2 regions of the Billgrantia desiderata genome follow, and region 1 is predicted to be linked to the other one. Evidence: predicted binding sites of a transcription regulator. Region 1 holds the regulator's gene; the other holds the start of a gene.

The links. Region 1 encodes sigma-54, which starts transcription at its own class of promoters, with help from an activator protein. Its sites were predicted from a motif close to TGGCACNNNNNTTGCTNT; they were not measured.
Region 2: the regulator sigma-54 is predicted to act here: its motif matches at 3,661-3,678, upstream of C4S71_RS18810 (amino acid ABC transporter substrate-binding protein).

Annotation. Positions count from the first base shown of each region.
Region 1 is NZ_FNVC01000002.1:131,281-141,096, forward strand. Features, by position in the region: gene rapZ (RNase adapter RapZ) at 1-355, opposite strand, end outside; gene ptsN (PTS IIA-like nitrogen regulatory protein PtsN) at 402-872, opposite strand; gene hpf (ribosome hibernation-promoting factor, HPF/YfiA family) at 879-1,187, opposite strand; gene C4S71_RS02945 (RNA polymerase factor sigma-54) at 1,296-2,717, opposite strand; gene lptB (LPS export ABC transporter ATP-binding protein) at 2,895-3,620, opposite strand; gene lptA (lipopolysaccharide transport periplasmic protein LptA) at 3,628-4,155, opposite strand; gene lptC (LPS export ABC transporter periplasmic protein LptC) at 4,152-4,772, opposite strand; gene C4S71_RS02965 (KdsC family phosphatase) at 4,786-5,343, opposite strand; gene C4S71_RS02970 (KpsF/GutQ family sugar-phosphate isomerase) at 5,367-6,323, opposite strand; gene C4S71_RS02975 (calcium/sodium antiporter) at 6,415-7,362, opposite strand; gene C4S71_RS02980 (ABC transporter ATP-binding protein) at 7,504-8,316, shown strand; gene mlaE (lipid asymmetry maintenance ABC transporter permease subunit MlaE) at 8,313-9,095, shown strand; gene mlaD (outer membrane lipid asymmetry maintenance protein MlaD) at 9,133-9,597, shown strand; gene C4S71_RS02995 (MlaC/ttg2D family ABC transporter substrate-binding protein) at 9,620-9,816, shown strand, end outside.
Region 2 is NZ_FNVC01000026.1:23,057-32,872, reverse strand. Features, by position in the region: gene C4S71_RS18830 (M1 family metallopeptidase) at 1-508, shown strand, start outside; gene C4S71_RS18825 (ribonucleotide reductase subunit alpha) at 619-1,023, shown strand; gene ahpC (alkyl hydroperoxide reductase subunit C) at 1,152-1,715, shown strand; gene ahpF (alkyl hydroperoxide reductase subunit F) at 1,890-3,446, shown strand; gene C4S71_RS18810 (amino acid ABC transporter substrate-binding protein) at 3,744-4,772, shown strand; gene C4S71_RS18805 (amino acid ABC transporter permease) at 4,882-6,072, shown strand; gene C4S71_RS18800 (amino acid ABC transporter permease) at 6,083-7,183, shown strand; gene C4S71_RS18795 (amino acid ABC transporter ATP-binding protein) at 7,234-7,962, shown strand; gene C4S71_RS18790 (sensor domain-containing diguanylate cyclase) at 7,940-9,475, opposite strand; gene C4S71_RS18785 (hypothetical protein) at 9,581-9,816, opposite strand, start outside.

The DNA.
Region 1 (9,816 bases):
CGCTCAGGGTCATGTCCCGGTCGCGGGTCAGCGGGTGCCGGCGCCGGGTGGCGGAGTAGCGCTCGATCAGGATTCGCGCATCGGTGGTGAGGTAGACGATCTGGCAGTCGACCTGCTTGGCACGCAGCTCCTCCAGCAGCCTGGGGAACCGTTCCAACGCATGAGGAAGATTGCGTGCATCGATGCTTACGGCGATGCACTGCTGTACCGTGGGTGAGCCGCGCAGTTCATCGACCAGGGAGCCGAGCAGCATCGCCGGCAGGTTGTCGATGGCGTAGTAGCCGATGTCTTCGAGCGCCTGCAGTGCGATCGACTTGCCGGAGCCTGAGCGGCCGCTGATGATCACAAGCTGCATTACGTTTCTCCTGATCAGGGGCTGGCCGAGCGGCTGGGGATGGCGGTCAGGCCGAGGACTGTCGTCGAATGGCGCCGATGAGACGCTCGTGAAGTTCGCGCTGGCTTTCGCACTTGCGCAGTTGCGAACGGGTCTCGGCATCGTTCATCACGCCGGCGACCTGGCTCAGCAGCGACAGATGCGTGTCGTCGGCCTCCTCGGGTACCAGCAGCACGAAGACCAGATCGACCGGCTCGCCGTCGATGGCGTCGAAATCGATGGGCTCGGCCAGCTTGAGGAAGGCGGCGACTGGGCTGTGACAGTGCGGGCTTCGCGCGTGCGGGATGGCGACGCCGTTGCCGATGCCGGTACTGCCCAGCCGCTCACGGCCGATCAATCGGCCGAAGACCTCCTGGCTGTCGAGGCTCGGGGTGTTCTGCGCAATGAAGGTGCTGAAGAACTCCAGCACCCTCTTCTTGCTGCCCCCGGGAACGTCGAACAGCGCGCGCTCAGGGGGCAGTATGTTTTCCAGTGTCATGGCAACTCAGCGAATGCCGGCGCCCTGGGCGCGGGCCTGGGCCTTTTCCTTGTGCTTGACCAGTTGACGATCGAGCTTGTCGGTCAGCGCATCGATGGCGGCGTACATGTCCGGGTCGGAGGCTTCGGCATGCAGATCGGCACCGGCGGCATGCAGCGTGCAAGCGGCCTGCTGGCGCTCCTTCTCGATCGAGAGGGTGACCTGCACGTTGGTGATGTTGTCGTAGTGCCGTTGGACGCGGTTGAGCTTTTCGCTCACGTAGTCACGCAGGGAATCGGTCAGTTCAACATGATGGCCGGTAATGTTGACTTGCATGACGAGCTCCTTCGTCCTTCGAGTGGTGGTTTGATTGTAACCCTTTTTGCCTCCTTGCAAACCCCTCCGAACGACGCTCTTGTCCGGCGTCAACGCTGCGCGCCGAGTTCAACGAAAGCGCTTGCGTTCGCTCGAGGAAGGTATTCCCAGCGCTTCACGATACTTGGCCACGGTGCGGCGCGCCACCTGAATGCCGTCGTCGGCCAGCAGCTCCACCAGACGACTGTCGGAGAGCGGTTTGCGCGGTGGCTCGTCGGCGATCAGCTTGCGAATGCGGGCGCGAATCGCGGTGCTGGAGTGAGCATCCCCCTCGCCGTTGCCGCCAACGTGGCTGGAGAAGAAATACTTCAGCTCGAACACGCCGCGCGGCGTGTGGATGAACTTCTGCGTCGTGACCCGCGAGATGGTCGATTCGTGCATCTCCACGGCCTGGGCGATGTCGGCCAGTACCAGCGGCTTCATCGCCTCCTCGCCCTGCTCCAGGAAGTCGATCTGGCGGGCCATGATCTCGCGCCCCACTCGCAGCAGGGTGTCGTTACGGCTGGCCAGGCTCTTCATCAACCAGCGGGCTTCCTGCAGGTGATCCTTGAGGAACTGGTTGTCCTGACTCTTGTCGGCGCGGCGCACCAGGGCGACGTAGTCGGGCTGGATGCGCAGGCGTGGCAGCGCTTCGGCATTGAGCTCCACGCGCCAGCCGGACTCGTCGTGATAGGCGACCAGGTCGGGGGTGATGTAGTTGCTGCCGACCTCGGCATAGGCGCTGCCAGGGCGCGGGTTCAGCGAGCGCACCAGGGCAATGGCGTCGTCGAGGGCCTCGTCGTCCAGGCTCAGGCGCCGCTTGAGCAGGCGACGGTCGTCGGCGGCCAGGGCTTCGAGGAACTGGCGCACCAGGCGGCGTGCCTGGGGCAGCAGGGGCGTATCGTCGGGCAGGGTGGCGAGCTGCAGCATCAGGCATTCGCGCAGGTCCCTGGCGAACACGCCGGTGGGTTCGAACTGCTGCAGGCGCAGCAGCACCTGCTCGACCTCACGGGTAGGCAGCCCCTCGAGGCCCTGGCGACGCAGGCCGTCGCGGATCTCTTCCAGCGGCTGGGTCAGGTAGCCGGTGCCGTCGACGGCATCGATCAGGCTTTCGGCGATCTGCCGCTGACGCTCGTTCACATCGATCATCGCCAGTTGCCACATCAGGTGGCCGGCCAGCGTCTGTCCCGCGGCCTGGCGTTCGAAATCGGGGCCTTCGCCGGTGGCGCCGCCGGCGCCGCTGCCATGATCCGGATAGGTATCCGTCCAGTCGCTGTCGGTGGAGAGCTCGCCGGGAATTTCGCTGGCCCAGTCGTCGCTCTGGGGCTCGCTGACGGCTTGTTCGCCGAAGCCGTCGTCGAGCTCGAGCATGGGATTGGACTCGAGGGCCTGCTGGATCTCCTGGCGCAGGTCCAGGGTGGAGAGCTGCAGCAGCGCGATGGCCTGCTGCAGCTGTGGGGTCATGGTCAGCTGAGTGCCGACTCGCAGTTGCAAGGATGCTTTCATGGCCATGAGAATAATGGGCTCATCTGCCGGAAAGACTCTACCCTAGACTGGCCGACGATCACTTGCAAGAGCGCAGAGCTGCAATAAGCATGCCATCGGCAATATTCATGCCCGTTAGGGAATTTTAATGTAAGATCATGCTCTTGTTTGTTGGGTCGGAATGCGCTATGGGCAGGGGCGCTGCTATAGACGGAAGTCTTCGCCGAGATAGACTTCCCTTACCCGACGGTTGGCCAGAATGGCCTCGGCATCGCCTTCCGCGATGATCTGACCGTCGCCGACGATATAGGCCGAATCGCAGATATCCAGCGTCTCGCGGACGTTGTGATCGGTGATCAGCACGCCGATGTCGCGGGCCTTGAGTTGGCGGATGATGCCTTTGATCTCGCCCACCGAGATCGGATCGACGCCGGCAAAGGGCTCGTCCAGCAGAATGAAGGCCGGCTCGGTGGCCAGCGCGCGGGCGATCTCCACGCGCCGCCGCTCACCGCCCGACAGGCTCATGCCGAGGTTGTCGCGGATGTGCGTGACGTGAAAGTCCTGCAGCAGCTGCTCCAGGCGCTGATGACGCCCTTGTCGATCCAGATCCTTGCGGGTCTCCAGGATGGCCATGATGTTGTCGGCCACCGAGAGCTTGCGGAAGATCGAAGCCTCCTGCGGCAGGTAGCCGATGCCCGCCTTGGCCCGCTCGTGCATGGCGCTCTTCGAGAGGTCGAGGTCGTCGATGCAGACGTTGCCGGCATCGGCCTTGACCAGGCCCACGATCATGTAGAACGAGGTGGTCTTGCCGGCTCCGTTGGGGCCGAGCAGCCCCACCACGCAGCCCTGCTCGATGGAGAGGCTGATGTCGTGCACCACGCGCCGGCGTTTGTAGCTCTTCGCCAGGTGGCGGGCGTGCAGGGTCTTCATCGCCATCTCAGCGCTCCGGTTGCAGGGTCATGCGGATACGCTGGCGTCCTTCGACGCCTTCGCTCTCGGCGCGGGCCTGGACCACGCGACGGTCGAGGAAGTACTCGAGATAGCCGCCATCGAAGGTATCTCCGCCCTGGTGCAGCTCGGCACGGTCGATCAGCTCGACGCGGCGTTCGGCGGCGTGATAGATGACGGTGCGTCCCCAGCCGCGTACCACGGGTTGGTCGGGATCGGGCTGCTGCTCGAGGTAGGCGCGCTCGCCGCGGGCCGTGGCGCGGGAAAGCTCACCGGCCGCATTGCGCCGGAGTTCGACGCGGTCGCCGGTGATGCGCATGGTGCCCTGGCGAATGTCCACGTCGCCGGTGTAGACCGCCGTGCCGGCAACGTCGTCGAGATCGAGCCGGTCGGCTTCGATATGAATGGGCTGATCGGCGTCGCGCTGCTGGGCCATGCTCGCGGCAGGGCTCCATGCCAGGCCGATCAATGCCAGGGTGAGCAGCGTGCGAGGCGTCGACGGCTTGCATCGCTTCATGGCGTGAGTTCCTCCAGGGTGACGGGGTCGGCCTGTCCCGGCTGAGCGCCTTCCGGGGGGTGATAGCCGCGCACATTGTCGGTCAATCGTGCCCGGTTGTCATGGATCCAGGCGTCGAAACGTTCGCCGCGCATGTGCTGCGGCGGCTGCTGCAGCAGCGCCGGCGTATCGCTCCAGGCGTGTCCGACGTTGGCGTCGTAGTGCAGCACCTCGGTGTCGAGCTGCCAGCGCTCCTCGGGGGCGAAGAGACGGGCGTCGCCGGTAAGCGTCAGCGGGTTGCCACCCGGGCCGAGCCGCCCCTCCTGGCCGCTGGCCACCCACAGCCGGCCCTCGCGGTCGATCAGGTGCGCCAGCGGCGTGACGGCGCGTGTCACGTCGTCGTGGGGAGTGTGTACCAGGCGCGGGCTCTCCAGCCGCTGGTGAGCGCGGCCTTCGATATCGAAGCGCGTCAGGCGGGCCTGCTCAAGGAAGTAGTCGGGCTCGCCGGCTTCGTCGGTGGGTACCGGGCCGGGGGGTGGGGGCTGCCATGGGTCCAGCCAGGTGATCAGGCCGCCCAGCGCCAGCAGCAGCAGAAACAGCCAGAGACGGAACGAGGGGCGCGGCAGACGACGCAGCATCGGCGGGGCGACCTCAGCGCTTGCCGTGCAGGTAAGTGTCGATCAGGGCGTCGCGATGCCCCTGCGCCTCGAGCAGCAGATCGCAGATCTCGCGCACTGCGCCATGGCCGCCGCTGCGCTCGGTCACGTGATCGGCCAGGGCACGGATGTAGGGCGGGGCGCCGGGCACGGTGATGCCGACACCGGTGCGTTGAATGGGCGCCAGATCGGGCAGGTCGTCACCGCAGAAGGCGACCTGCTCGAGTTCGAAGCCCTTGCGATTGCACAGCTCGCGCAGCGTGGCGAGCTTGTCCTCGCAGCCCTGAAAGACGTGGTCGACGCCCAGGGCGGCAGCGCGATGGCTGACCATGGGCGACTCCCTGCCGGTGATGAAGGCAACCTGCAGTCCGGCGCGGCGCAATAGCTTGATGCCCAGGCCGTCCTGGGTATGGAACGCCTTGATCTCGACGCCGTCGGCCTGGAAGTAAAGCCGCCCGTCGGTGAGCACGCCATCCACGTCCAGGGCGAGCAGGCGAATCTTGCGCAAGCGGTCGAGCAGACGCGGGTCGAGGGTCGAGGTGGCGAGCGCCATGGGCTCTCCTTGTCAGAGTGAAGTCAGATCACGCCGCTTCGCAGCAGGTCGTGCATGTGCAGGGCACCGATCGGGTGGCCTTCGTCATCGACCACGGCCAGCGCCGTGATCAGGTTGTCTTCCATCACGCGCACCGCTTCGGCGGCCAGCACGTCGGCGCTGATGCGCTTGCCGGGACGGGTCATGACGTCGTCTACCGTCAGCCGGCTCAGATCCTGGTGCTGATCGAGCGTGCGACGCAGATCGCCGTCGGTATAGACACCGATCAATTGATTCTGCTCATCGACGACGCAGGTGAAGCCGAGGCCCTGGCGGGTAATCTCGAGCAGGGCGTCGCGCAGGGGGCTGCCCAGCGGTACGCGGGGCAGCCGGTCGCCCTGGTGCATCAGGTCGCCGACGCGCAGCAGCAGGCGCTTGCCCAGGCTGCCGCCCGGGTGCGACATGGCGAAGTCCTCGGCGGTGAAGCCGCGTGCCTCGAGCAGTGCCACCGCCAGCGCATCGCCCAGCGCCAGGGCAGCGGTGGTGGAGGCCGTCGGCGCCAGATCGAGCGGGCAGGCCTCGCGTTCGACGCCGGCATCGAGATGGGCATCGGCGTGACGAGCCAGGGTCGAGTCGGGGCGTCCCGTCATGCTCACCAGCGGCGTGCCGATGCGCTTGAGCAGCGGCAGCAGGGCGGTGACTTCTGCCGTCTCGCCGGAGTTCGACAGGGCCAGTACCACGTCGCCGGGGGTGATCATGCCCAGGTCGCCGTGGCTGGCCTCGCCTGGATGCACGAAGAAGGCAGGGGTGCCGGTGCTGGCCAGGGTAGCGGCGATCTTGCCGGCGACATGGCCCGACTTGCCCATGCCGGTCACCACCACCCGCCCCTGGCAGGCGAGTATCAGCTCGCAGGCACGGTCGAAGTGGCTGTCGAGGCGTCCGGCCAGCGCGGCGACGGCCTGCTCCTCGATGTGCAGGGTGCGGCGGGCGCTGGCCCGCATGGGCGAGTCCTCTGCCGCTGGGGCGTTCTGATCTGTCGGCGTTGCAGTGTCGTTGGTCATGCGCTGATTGTTGTCCTTTGCGAGGAATCGCTCAAGTGGCACCGCCGGCGGCCGCGGCCAGCCAGGTCAGATAGACCAGGTAGATGCCCAGGAAGAGCGCGCCGGGCAGGCGCCCGAGCCGGCCGTGGCGGAACCACAGCAGGAGCATGCCCATGCCGAGAGTCAGCAGCAGCATGATCGGAAAGTCGCGGCTGGCGGCGGCGGGGTCGATCGGGCCGGGCGCCAGCAGGCCGGGAATCGGCAGCACGGCCAGTAGGTTGAACAGGTTCGAGCCGATCACGTTGCCGATGGCCAGGTCGTGGTGGCGCTTGATGGCGCTGGCAATGCAGGCGGCGAGCTCGGGCAGGCTGGTGCCCACTGCCACGATGGTGAGGCCGATGATCAGTTCGCTGACCCCCAGGCCGCGGGCCAGCTCGCTGGCGCCCCATACCAGCGTGCGCGAGCTGAGCGCCAGCAGGACGAGCGTGAAGGCCAGCCAGGCGAGAGCCTTCTGGAGCGTCATCGCGGGTATGGCGTCGTCCGCCGGAGCGTCGGGAGTGTCGGCACGCAGCAGCCACCACAGGCTGAAGACCAGTAGCAGGCCCAGGAACAGTGCGTCGAAGCGTCCCAGGATGCCGTTGGCCAAGGCATAGCCGGCCAGGCCGGTGGCGCCCAGCAGCAGGGGCAATTCACGCCGGACCATCGAGAAGCGTATCGGGATCGGGCGAATCAGGGCGGTCATGCCCAGTACCAGGCCGATGTTGGCGATGTTGGAGCCCAGGGCGTTGCCCGTGGCCAGGTCGGGCAGGCCATCGAGAGCGGCAAATACCGCTACCACCATCTCGGGGGCCGAGGTACCCAGCGCCACCACGGTCATGCCGACCAGCATGGCGCTAAGCCCGGTGCGACTCGCCGTGGCGGCAGCGGCATTGACGAAGCGGTCGGCGCTCCACACGAGTACGGCAAGGCCCAGGGCGATCGCGATGGCAGGCAGCAGCATGATGAAGGGTCGCAGCTAGGATACGAGGTGGCACATTAGACGTCTTCGGTGGCTCCGGTGCAAGCGACAGGGCGTGCAGGCTGGCGCCGGGCGGCATGATTAGGATACGATGTTCGATAATTCTTTCTTGGACCTTGCAGCATGATCGAATCCCCCCTCGTGGAGGTGAAGGGCCTGCACTTCTCACGCGGTGAAAAGACCATTTTCAGCGGCGTAGAACTGCAGATCCCTCGTGGCAGGATTACCGCCATCATGGGGCCCAGCGGCACCGGCAAGACGACGCTGCTCAAGCTGATCGGCGGCCAGCTCACTCCCGATGTCGGTCGCGTCCTGATCGACGGCCATGACGTGCATGAGCTGTCGCGCAAGGCGCTGTTCACCCTGCGCCGCCGCATGGGCATGCTGTTCCAGAGCGGGGCGCTGTTCTCCGACCTCAGCGTGTTCGAGAACGTGGCGTTTCCGCTGCGCGTGCACACCGAGCTGCCGGAAGCGATGATCCGCGACCTGGTGCTGATGAAGCTGCAGGCCGTCGGGCTGCGCGGGGCGCGCGAACTGATGCCCGCCGAACTGTCAGGGGGCATGGCGCGTCGTGTCGCCCTGGCCCGCGCCATTGCGCTGGACCCCGACCTGGTACTTTACGACGAGCCCTTCGTCGGGCAGGACCCGATCTCCAAAGGCGTGCTGGTACAGTTGATCAAGACCCTCAACGACGCTCTGGGACTGACCTCGGTGGTGGTGTCCCACGACATCCCCGAGGCACTTTCCATCGCCGACTATGTCTATGTCATCGCCGACGGCCAGGTGATGGCGCAGGGTACTCCCGCCAGCCTGGACGTGGACGAGGACCGACGGGTCAGCCAGTTCGTGCACGGCGAGCCGGACGGCCCCGTGCCCTTCCACTACCCGGCACCCGAGTTCTTCCGCGACATCCTCGACCTGGAGGGGCGGCCGTGATCGCACACATCCTGAATCTGGGGCGCCGCGGCTGCGACGTGCTCGAGGCGCTGGGTCGCTCGGGCCTGTTCCTGGCCCAGTCGGCGGTCGGCGTGCCGTCGCGGGAAGGGTGGTACCTGTGGCTGCGCCAGATGCACTTCGTCGGCGTCCTGTCGATCGCCATCGTGCTGGTTTCCGGCCTGTTCATCGGCATGGTGCTGGCGCTGCAGGGCTACACCATCCTGGTCGACTTCGGTGCCGAGCAGGCACTGGGCCAGATGGTGGCGCTATCGCTGCTGCGCGAGCTGTCGCCGGTGGTGGCGGCACTGCTGTTCGCCGGGCGCGCCGGCTCGGCGCTGACCGCCGAGATCGGCCTAATGAAAGCCACCGAGCAGCTCACCAGCATGGAAATGATCGGCGTCGACCCGCTGCGCCGGGTGGTAGCGCCCCGGCTGTGGGCCGGCTTCGTGGCCCTGCCGCTGCTGACCATCGGCTTCAGCGTGGTCGGCATCTACGGCGGCTATCTGGTCGGTGTCGAGTGGCTGGGCGTGTTCGAGGGCTCCTACTGGGGCGGCATGCAGTCCAGCGTCGCCTTCATCGGCGATGTCGGCAACGGCATGATCAAGAGCATGGTGTTCGCCCTGGTGGTGACCTGGATTGCGGTGTTCCAGGGCTACGACCTGGTGCCGACCGCAGAGGGCATCTCCCGCGCCACCACGCGCACGGTGGTCTACTCGTCCCTGGCCGTACTGGGCCTCGATTTCGTTCTAACGGCGGTGATGTTCGGAGGGTTTTCCTGATGGTTGAGCGGCGCCTATCGCGCGATGGAGAGGCAGGATGAAGCGCAGCAAGACAATGGAGCTGGGGGTCGGCCTGTTCATGCTGGCCGGTATCCTGGGGTTGCTGTTCCTGGGGTTGAGGGTCAGCGGGCTGACCTTCAACATGCCGGGCGACACCTTCCGGCTGGAGGCCAACTTCGCCAACATCGGCAGCCTCAAGCCGCGCGCACGGGTCACCATGTCGGGGGTGACGGTAGGGCGGGTCACCGCCATCGAGCTCGATCGCGACTGGTACGATGCCCGCGTCATTCTCGAGCTCGATGCCGAGCTTGAAGGAAAACTGGCGCGGGATACCACGGCAGCCATCCTGACGGCGGGCCTGCTCGGTGAGCAGTACATCGGTCTCACCGTCGGCGGCGATCCCGAGATGCTCGTCAATGGCGACACCATCCGCGATACGCAATCGGCTCTGGTGCTGGAGGAACTGATTCAGCAGTTTGTGTCCAATATGGTCAGCGATTGATTTTATTTGATGAGGTCCAGCCATGACTCAGATGACATCCCCCATCACTCTGCTTAACCGCGTATTGCTGGGCCTGTGCCTGATGCTCACCAGCCTGGCCGCAGCGGCAGCGCCTGAGCGCAGTCCCGAGCAGGTCATCCGCTACAGCGTCGACGAGCTGATGGGCCAGATCGAAGGGCGCAGGGATTACTATGCCGACAACATGGACGAGCTGAAGGC
Region 2 (9,816 bases), on a different contig from region 1:
CTCGCTGCGACTGGAGAATGAGCCGCTCGCGCTTCTCGTCGACCCCGACTTCGACCTGCTGCGCCGGGTGGACGGCCCGCCGATCCTGCGCCGGGTGACGCTCGATCCCGCCAGTCGGCTGCTGGCGCTGGAGGCTTCACTGGCCGAGCCGGTCAGGCAGGCCCTGGGTGCGCCGCTGACTGCGGCCAGCGAGACGCCATCGCTGGCGGAGGATGCGCGGCCTCTGCTGGTGGCGGGCTCGACCGGGCAAGTGGCTGACTGGCTCGAAGACCAGGGGGTCGCTGAGGTTGCTCGGAGCATGGGGCAACGTGGCCAGGCGCGGGCCTGGACCCTGCCCGGCACCGCCGTGACGGCAATCAGCGCTGACGACCGGGAGACCCTCATGCGCCTGCTGGGCAGCCTGCGCCACCAGCTGGCGCATGGCTACCTGATCGTGGACGGCGACGAGACGACCACCGGCGCCTGGCCGTTCGAGGAGACGGCCCTGCGCGTCGATTGGTCGCCCTGACCGCTTGCACGCAGCGCTGCTCGATGCGCTATCGTATCGGGAGCCGCCGGATGCCCGGCGTACGACTCGATCATGTCGCGAAAGCGCACCGAATCTGCTGGAGGAGAGCCTTGGCCATTTCCCGTTTTGCCGATCTGCTGGACGAGGCGCGTCGTCAGCCCGAGCCGCAGCGTTTGCTGTTCGTCTTCACCCGCGCCGAGCTGCCGGACAACCCCACCGAGGAGCAGCGCGCGCGCTTCGAGCAGGGCGAGGGTGGCGTGCTGACCCCGGTGCTGTGCGTCGACAAGACGCCCGAGGAGCTCAGCGACATGGCCGCGCTGGTGGCCGAGTCGCAGCGCACCGGTATCGAGTGGGACGTCGTCTTCGTCGGCGCGCTGTCCGGCCGCGGCCGGGAGGCGCCCACCAGTGAAGAGGCCGAGAACCATCTGCAGCGTATGGTGCAGTCGCTGCAGATGGGCAATACCCAGAGCTTCCTGGCGCTGAATCGTCAGGGCGAGGCGATAGCCTTGCAATAGCGTTTCGGTGACACCATAGAGAACCCTTATCGGAACCATGGCGGCAATCAATTTTCGCCTATGGGTTGCGATGGATAAGATATGCCCCGTATTCGGATCACCCATCAAATGACATGGAGCATTACTGAATGTCCCTGATCAACACCGAAGTCCAGCCGTTCAAGGCCACTGCTTTCCACAACGGCGAGTTCGTCGAAGTTTCCAATGAAGACCTGAAGGGTCAGTGGTCCGTGGTGATCTTCATGCCGGCCGCGTTCACCTTCAACTGCCCGACCGAGGTCGAGGACGCTGCCGAGCACTACGAGGAGTTCAAGAAGGCCGGTGCCGAGGTCTACATCGTCACCACCGACACCCACTTCTCGCACAAGGTGTGGCACGAGACTTCCCCGGCAGTGGGCAAGGCCAAGTTCCCGCTGGTCGGTGACCCGACTCACCAGCTGACCCGCGCTTTCGGTGTGCACATCGAAGAAGCCGGTCTGGCTCTGCGCGGCACCTTCGTGATCGACCCGGAAGGCGTGATCAAGACCCTGGAGATCCACGACAACGCCATCGCCCGCGACGTCGCGGAGACCCTGCGCAAGCTGAAGGCCGCTCAGTACGTGCGCAACAACCCGAACGAAGTCTGCCCGGCCAAGTGGAAGGAAGGCGAGCAGACCCTCGCGCCCTCTCTGGATCTGGTCGGCAAGATCTAATCGATCTTTCCTGACCCGCGGGCTCGCTTCCGATCCCGTGTATGTTCCCGCCCGGGCATGTGCTGCCCGGGCGATTTTCCGATACGTGCAAGCCCGTGCCTGCGCCGACGCCACGTCAGCGCTGAGAGCATCGTCTTGCCATTTTCCAGCCCAGACATGAAGGAAACCGCTGTCATGTTGGACGACAATCTGAAAAGTCAGCTAAAAGCCTACCTGCAGAAGGTCACGCAGCCGTTCGAGATCGTCGCATCCCTCGATGACGGCGCGAAATCCCAGGAGCTGCATGGGCTGCTGAAGGACATCGTCGCCCTGTGCGACAAGATCACCCTGCGCCTGGACGGTATGGATGCGCGCAAGCCCTCCTTCGCCCTGAACCGTCCCGGCGAGGAGACCGGCGTGGTCTTCGCCGGCATACCCATGGGCCACGAGTTCACCTCGCTGGTGCTGGCGCTGCTGCAGGTGGGCGGCCATCCGCCCAAGGTCAGCGACGACACCCTCGCCCAGATCAAGGCGCTCGAAGGCGAGTTCCACTTCGAGACCTACTACTCGCTGTCGTGCCAGAACTGCCCCGACGTGGTGCAGGCGCTCAACCTGATGGCCATCTTCAACCCGGGCGTGCGCCACGTCGCCATCGACGGCGCGCTGTTTCAGGGTGAGGTCGAAGAGCGCCAGATCATGTCGGTGCCGAGCATCTACCTCAACGGCGAGCCCTTCGATCAGGGGCGCATGAGCCTGGAGCAGATCCTGGCCAAGGTCGACACCGGCGCGGCCCAGCGCGAGGCGGCCAAGCTCAACGAGAAGGATGCCTTCGACGTGCTGGTGGTGGGCGGCGGTCCGGCCGGCGCCGCGGCGGCCATCTACGCCGCGCGCAAGGGTATCCGTACCGGCGTGGCGGCCGAGCGCTTCGGCGGTCAGGTGCTCGACACCATGGCCATCGAGAACTTCATCTCCGTGCCCTACACCGAAGGCCCCAAGCTGGCCGCGGCCCTCGAGCAGCACGTCAAGGAGTACGAGGCCGACATCATGAACCTGCAGCGTGCGGTCAAGCTGATCCCGGCCGCCGACCAGGGCGGCGAGCACGAGGTGGAGTTCGAATCCGGCGCGCGCCTCAAGAGCAAGACGCTGATTCTCTCCACCGGTGCCCGCTGGCGCGAGATGAACGTGCCCGGCGAGGCCGAGTACCGCAACAAGGGCGTGGCCTACTGCCCCCACTGCGACGGTCCGCTGTTCAAGGGCAAGCGCGTGGCGGTGATCGGCGGCGGCAACTCCGGCGTCGAGGCGGCCATCGACCTGGCCGGCATCGTCGGCCACGTGACGCTGATCGAGTTCATGGACGAGATGCGCGCCGACGCGGTGCTGCAGAAGAAGCTGAAGAGCCTGCCCAACGTCGAGATCATCCTCGGCGCGCGCACCACCGAGGTGAACGGCGACGGTACCCGGGTCAACGGCCTGACCTATGAAGAGCGAGCCAGCGGCGAGATCAAGCGGCTCGAGCTGGAAGGCATCTTCGTGCAGATCGGCCTGGTGCCCAACACCGAGTGGCTCACCGACTCGCCCATCGAGCTGTCTCAGCGCGGCGAGATCGTGATCGACGAGCGCGGCATGACCTCGGTGCCCGGCATCTTCGCCGCCGGCGACGTCACCACCGTGCCCTACAAGCAGATCGTCATCGCCATGGGCGAGGGCTCGAAGGCCGCCCTCGGCGCCTTCGACTATCTGATTCGCCACTGACCCAGGTGCCTGCGACCCGCTGCAGGCATCCACCATCTCGCGCCCCCCAGGTCGTACCTGCGGGGCGTTTTTGCTTGCGCCGTCTGGCGTTGAACGTCGTGCGCCAGCGGCGTGCCGATATCTCCCCTGGGGCACCAAAATGAGGCATGACTGCAGGCCGGATCGCCTTCTCTACGACCGTTGAATAATAGTTTTGCCTGCACTATCCCCGTCCTGGAACAAACCTTGCTAAGGTGCTGGGCACATGCTCAGGCATGCATCGTTCAAGAACACCAAGAACCAACGAGGGTTTTTTCCATGCGCGACAACAAGAACAAGTGGCTTCTGGCCACTTCCGCAGCGGTACTGGCACTGGGTACTGCCTCCCTGGCTTCGGCGAACACCCTGCAGAACACCATTCAACGTGGTGCCGTGCAGTGTGGCGTCAGCGACGGCCTGCCCGGTTTCTCCGCGCCGGACGATCAGGGCGAATGGCAGGGCCTGGACGTCGATGTCTGTCGTGCCGTGGCGGCCGCGGTGTTCGGCGATGCCGATGCCGTACGCTACATCTCCCTTAACGCCGTGGAGCGCTTCACGGCGCTGCAGTCCGGCGAGGTCGATGTGCTCTCGCGCAACACCACCTGGACCACCACTCGCGATACCACCCTGGGTCTGAACTTCACCGGTGTGACGTTCTACGACGGCATCGGCTTCATGATCAACCGCGATCTTGGTGTCTCCAGCGCCCTGGATCTCGACGGCGCCGCCATCTGCGTGCAGTCCGGGACCACCACCGAACTCAACGTGGCCGACTACTTCCGCGCCAACGGCATGGAGTTCGATCCCATCGTTTTCGACACCTCAGAGCAGACCGTGGGTGGCTACGAGGCCGGTCGCTGCGACGTGCTGACCTCCGATACCTCACAGCTGGCCGCGCTGCGCATCCAGCTCTCCGATCCCGACCAGTCCGTGATCCTGCCCGAAATCATCTCCAAGGAGCCGCTGGGACCGGTGGTACGTCAGGGCGACGATCAGTGGTTCAACATCGTCAAGTGGTCGCTGTTCGCCATGCTCAACGCCGAAGAGATGGGCATCACCCAGGAAAACGTCGATGAGATGCGCAACTCCGACGATCCGGATATCGCCCGTCTGCTGGGACAGGACGGCAACTACGGTGAAGGCATGGGCCTCGATGCGAACTGGGCCTACAACATCATCAGCCAAGTGGGCAACTACGGCGAAAGCTTCGAGCGCAACGTCGGTATGGGTTCACCGCTGCAGATCGAGCGCGGTATCAATGCGCTGTGGACCAACGGCGGCATTCAGTACGCTCCGCCGATCCGCTGATCCAACCGCCCGAGTCACCTGAGGTGCCTCGATCCAACTGTGCCCCGGCCCGGTCACCCCGGGCCGGGGCTTGAAGATTGCTTGACGGATCCAGGCGGAGAGTCCCTTCATGTCCGTTCGTCCCAAGGCCCATACATTGGGCCCAAAGCCGCCCTTCTGGCGTGACCGCGCCAAGCGCGCATTATTATTTCAGGTTCTGTTGATTGCCGCCGTTGCCGCCTTCCTGCTCTACATCATCGGCAACACCCAGGACAACCTGGCCGCCCGTGGCATCACCACCGGCTTCGGCTTTCTGGACAGAACCGCCGGGTTCGGCATCGGCCAGAGCCTGATCGAATACTCATCGCAGAGCACCTACGGCCGCACCTTCGTGGTAGGCCTGCTCAATACCCTGCTGGTTTCCGCCCTGGGGGTCATTGCGGCCACCATCATCGGCTTCATCGTCGGTATCGCCCGGCTCTCGCCCAACTGGCTCATTGCGCGGCTGGCCAGCGGTTACATCGAGATATTCCGCAACATTCCTCTGCTGCTGCAGATCTTCTTCTGGTACTTCGCCGTGCTGCGCGCCATGCCTGCGGCGCGGGACAGTTACTCGCTCGGCGAGGTCATCTTTCTCAACGTGCGCGGCCTCTACCTGCCGGAGCCGCTGTTCGAATCGGGTTTCGGGCTGATTCCATTGACCTTTGTCGTGGCCATCGTGGCCAGCATCGCCCTGGTCATCTGGAACAAGCGCCGTCACGAGGCCACCGGCAAGCGCCTGCCGGCCGGCTGGATCTCGCTGGCGTTGATTCTCGGCCTGCCCATGCTGGTGCTGGTGGCGACCGGCGTGCCCGTCACCTGGGACGTACCGGAGCTGCGCGGTTTCAACTTCCGCGGCGGCATCACCATCATTCCCGAGTTCCTGGCGCTGTGGCTGGCACTCTCGATCTATACGGCGTCGTTCATTGCCGAGATCGTGCGCTCAGGCATCCAGGCGATTCCCCATGGCCAGACCGAGGCGGCCCAGGCGCTGAGCCTGCCGCAGAAACTCGTGCTGCGCCTGGTAGTGGTGCCGCAGGCGCTGCGCGTGATCATTCCGCCGCTGACCAGCCAGTATCTCAACCTGATCAAGAACTCCTCGCTGGCCACCGCCATCGGCTATCCGGACCTTGTTTCGGTATTCGCCGGCACCACGCTCAACCAGACGGGTCAGGCGATCGAGGTGATCTCCATGACCATGGCGGTCTACCTGATCATCAGTCTGCTGGTGTCGATGTTCATGAACTGGTTCAACGCCCGCGTGGCGCTGGTGGAACGCTAGGAGAGGCGCCATGACTGTTCAACACAAGATGATCGAGGCGCGTCCGGCGCCCGGCAATACGGTCGGGCCCATCGCCTGGCTGCGCATCAATCTGTTCAGCGGGCCGGTGAACACCGTCTTTACGCTGCTCGGGCTCTACCTGCTGTACGTGCTGCTGACACCCACGATCCAGTGGGCCTTCATCAATGCCGACTGGGTCGGTACCAGCCGTGACGACTGCTCTCGCGAAGGGGCCTGCTGGGTGTTCGTCAACGCGCGTTTGACACAGTTCATCTATGGCCTGTATCCGCGTACTGAGCTGTGGCGGGTCAACATCGTGTTCGCGACTTTCGCGGTGCTGATCGCCTGGCTGGCCATCCCGCGCCTGCCCCTCAAGCGCTGGGTGGCCCTGGCGACGCTGGTGGCCTTCCCGGTGTTTGCCTTCTTCCTGCTCTACGGCGGCTACTTCGGGCTGCGTGTGGTGGAAACCCATCGCTGGGGCGGGCTGATGCTGACCCTTATCCTGGCGGTGGTGGGCATGGTGGCGGCCCTGCCGATCGGTATCCTGCTGGCCCTGGGGCGGCGCTCGCAGATGCCCATCGTCAAGAGCTTTTGCGTGGTGTTCATCGAGTTCTGGCGCGGCGTGCCGCTGATCACCATCCTGTTCATGGCCTCGGTCATGCTGCCGCTGTTCCTGCCCACCGGCGTCAGCGTCGACCGTCTGGTGCGGGCGCTGATCGGGATCACCCTGTTCCAGAGCGCCTACATGGCCGAGGTCATCCGTGGCGGCCTGCAGGCGATTCCCCGCGGCCAGGAAGAGGCGGCGGCGGCGCTGGGCATGGGCTACTGGATGCGCATGGGCCTGATCGTGCTGCCTCAGGCGCTGAAGATGATGATCCCCGGCATCGTCAATACCTTCATCTCGCTGTTCAAGGACACCACCCTGGTCATGATCATCGGTCTGTTCGACCTGTTGGGCATCGTCCAGGCGGCGCTGTCGGATTCCCGCTGGCTGGGCTTCGCCCTGGAGGGCTACGTGTTCGCCGCGTTCATGTTCTGGATCTTCTGCTTCAGCATGTCGCGCTACAGCCAGTACCTGGAGCGGAAGCTGCACACCGGCCATAAGAGATAGGAATGAGAACAATGACTGAACAAGCAACCAAGGCCGGCAACGAGACCCCCATGGTCGAGATGCGCGGCGTCAACAAGTGGTACGGCGACTTCCATGTGCTGCGTGACATCGATCTCGAGGTCAAGCGCGGCGAGCGTATCGTCATCTGCGGCCCTTCGGGCTCGGGCAAGTCGACGCTGATCCGCTGCATCAACCACCTCGAGGAACATCAGGCCGGCGAGATCGTGGTCGGCGGCATTCCGCTGACCCAGGACGTCAAGCGCATCGAGCAGATCCGCCGCAACGTCGGCATGGTGTTCCAGCACTTCAACCTCTTCCCGCACCTCACCGTGCTGGAAAACTGCTGCCTGGCGCCCATGTGGGTGCAGAAGAAACCGCGGCGCGAGGCCGAGGAGCAGGCCATGCGCTACCTGGAGCGGGTGCGTATCGCCGAGCAGGCGCGCAAGTACCCGGGCCAGCTTTCCGGCGGCCAGCAGCAGCGCGTGGCGATTGCCCGCTCGCTGTGCATGCACCCCGAGGTGATGCTGTTCGACGAGCCCACCTCGGCGCTCGATCCGGAGATGATCAAGGAGGTGCTCGACGTCATGGTCGAGTTGGCCAACGAGGGCATGACCATGCTCTGCGTGACCCACGAGATGGGCTTCGCCAAGACCGTGGCCGATCGCGTGATCTTCATGGACCAGGGGCAGATCATCGAGGAGAACGCGCCGGAGCCCTTCTTCAACAATCCGCAGTCCGAGCGTACCCAGCTGTTCCTCAGTCAGATCCTCGGCCACTAGGATGGGAGGTCGCCGGCGGCGTGGCTTGCTGCGACGCCGGCGTCGCCTGAGGATACGCCATGACGCGGTTGCGTCCCGCGCGCTTGGCGGCGTAGAGCGCCTGGTCGGCCTGAGTGCTGGCCAGGCTTTGGGCGTGCTCCTGATCCTGGCCGGGCATCAGCCGGGCGATACCGATGCTGATCGTGATGGTGACGGGCGGCGCTGCGGCCATGCCCGCCAGCGGGGGAAGCAAAAAGGGGGTATCGGCGATGCTGGTCCTCAGACGTTCGCCCAGCTGCCAGGCCTGAGCATCGTCGAGCCCGCTGACGAATACCGCAAATTCCTCGCCGCCCATGCGGGCCAGCACGTCCTGGCCGCGTAGCTCGTTGTCCAGCCGTGTGGCGACCAGTTTGAGCAGGGCATCGCCGGCGGGATGTCCGTAGCGATCGTTGATCTGCTTGAAGTGGTCGATATCGAGCATCAACAGATGGCAGTGCGTCGTCGAGGTGCGCTTCAGCGTCGTCTGCAGATGGCGCGTCAGGCCGCGCCGGTTCATCACGCCGGTGAGCTCATCGTACTCGGCGGCGAGCATGGCTCGCTCCTCTCCCTGCTTGCGACGGCTGATGTCGATGACCAGTCCCGATACGACGCTGGGCCGGTCGCTGGTGTCGCAAGCCAGTTCGGCGACGATCTCATGCCAGCGTGCCGGGGTTTCAGGGCGCTGCAGCCGCACGTCCAGGCGAAAACTCTGGCCTGCGCCTGAGTCGCTCAGACACTGGCGCATCCGCTTCCACAGGCGCTGTCGGTCGGCCCTGAGCATATGGGCCAGCAACCGTCGCAGCGGCAGGCGGGCATAGTCGTCGGGATAGCCCAGCGTGCGCAGCAGGGCGCGAGAGCACCAGGTCGAGCCGCTATGCAGGTCGATCTCCCAGATACCGCATTCGGCGACCTGTTGAAACAGCTCGAACTGACGTCGGCGGCTGGCGAGCTGGTGACGATAGAGTGACGAGGCGATCAGTTCTGCGGCGATGACGAGTGCGTCGAGCCCGGCGCCCTCCCAGTCGAGGGGGCGCTCGCAGTCATCGATTCCCAGCGTGCCCCACCAGCGGCCGTCCACCATGATGGGAACCGTGACCATCGAGAGTATCTGCTGGCTCTCGAGGTTCTCACGCAGCGGCCCCGGCGCCATCCTTTCGGTGATGAAGCGTTGCGACATGCCGCGTTGGCGCTCGGCGACCATGCGGCGATAGGTGGGGTCATCGAAAACGCTGGCAAAGAAGCGAAAGCGCTTCTGCGTGAGCTGACGATAGCTTGGCTTGGCGGCCCACTCGAACACATAGTCCTGAATGACCGCCTCGTCCTGCAGTTCCAGCAACTGGAAGATCCATACCCGGCTGGCCCCCGAAGCCTGGCCGATCTCGCCCAGCAGTGCATCGACGCCGTCGCCCCAGAAGCGCCCCCTCATCAAGGCCCGGCTGCCCTTGGCGAGAGCGGCGAGGAGGCGCATGGCGTCGGGCTGGATCGGAACCGGCATGGGTCGACTCATCCATCGGGCGGTAGACCGATCATAACAGAGCCTTACATTGCGGTTACACCATGACGTGTTCGGTGGCAATGCCGAACCCTGGCCGGTTGAAGGTCAGATGCTGCCCTGAGGCTTGAGGGACTCGGCGGGGCGCGTCACTCGTGCACTGCCCAGCACGCTGGGTTCGATCTCGACCGAGCGTGCCTCGCTGGTCCAGGCGGCCTGGGCATCGTGCACTGCCGGGCGGCGCTCGAAGGAGCGCGTCACCACGTCGCCGGGCGCGAAGCCGGCACGAGCGGCGAGGTGATGAGGCAGCAGGCAGAGTTCGACGAGCAGGCGCAGCGTGAACG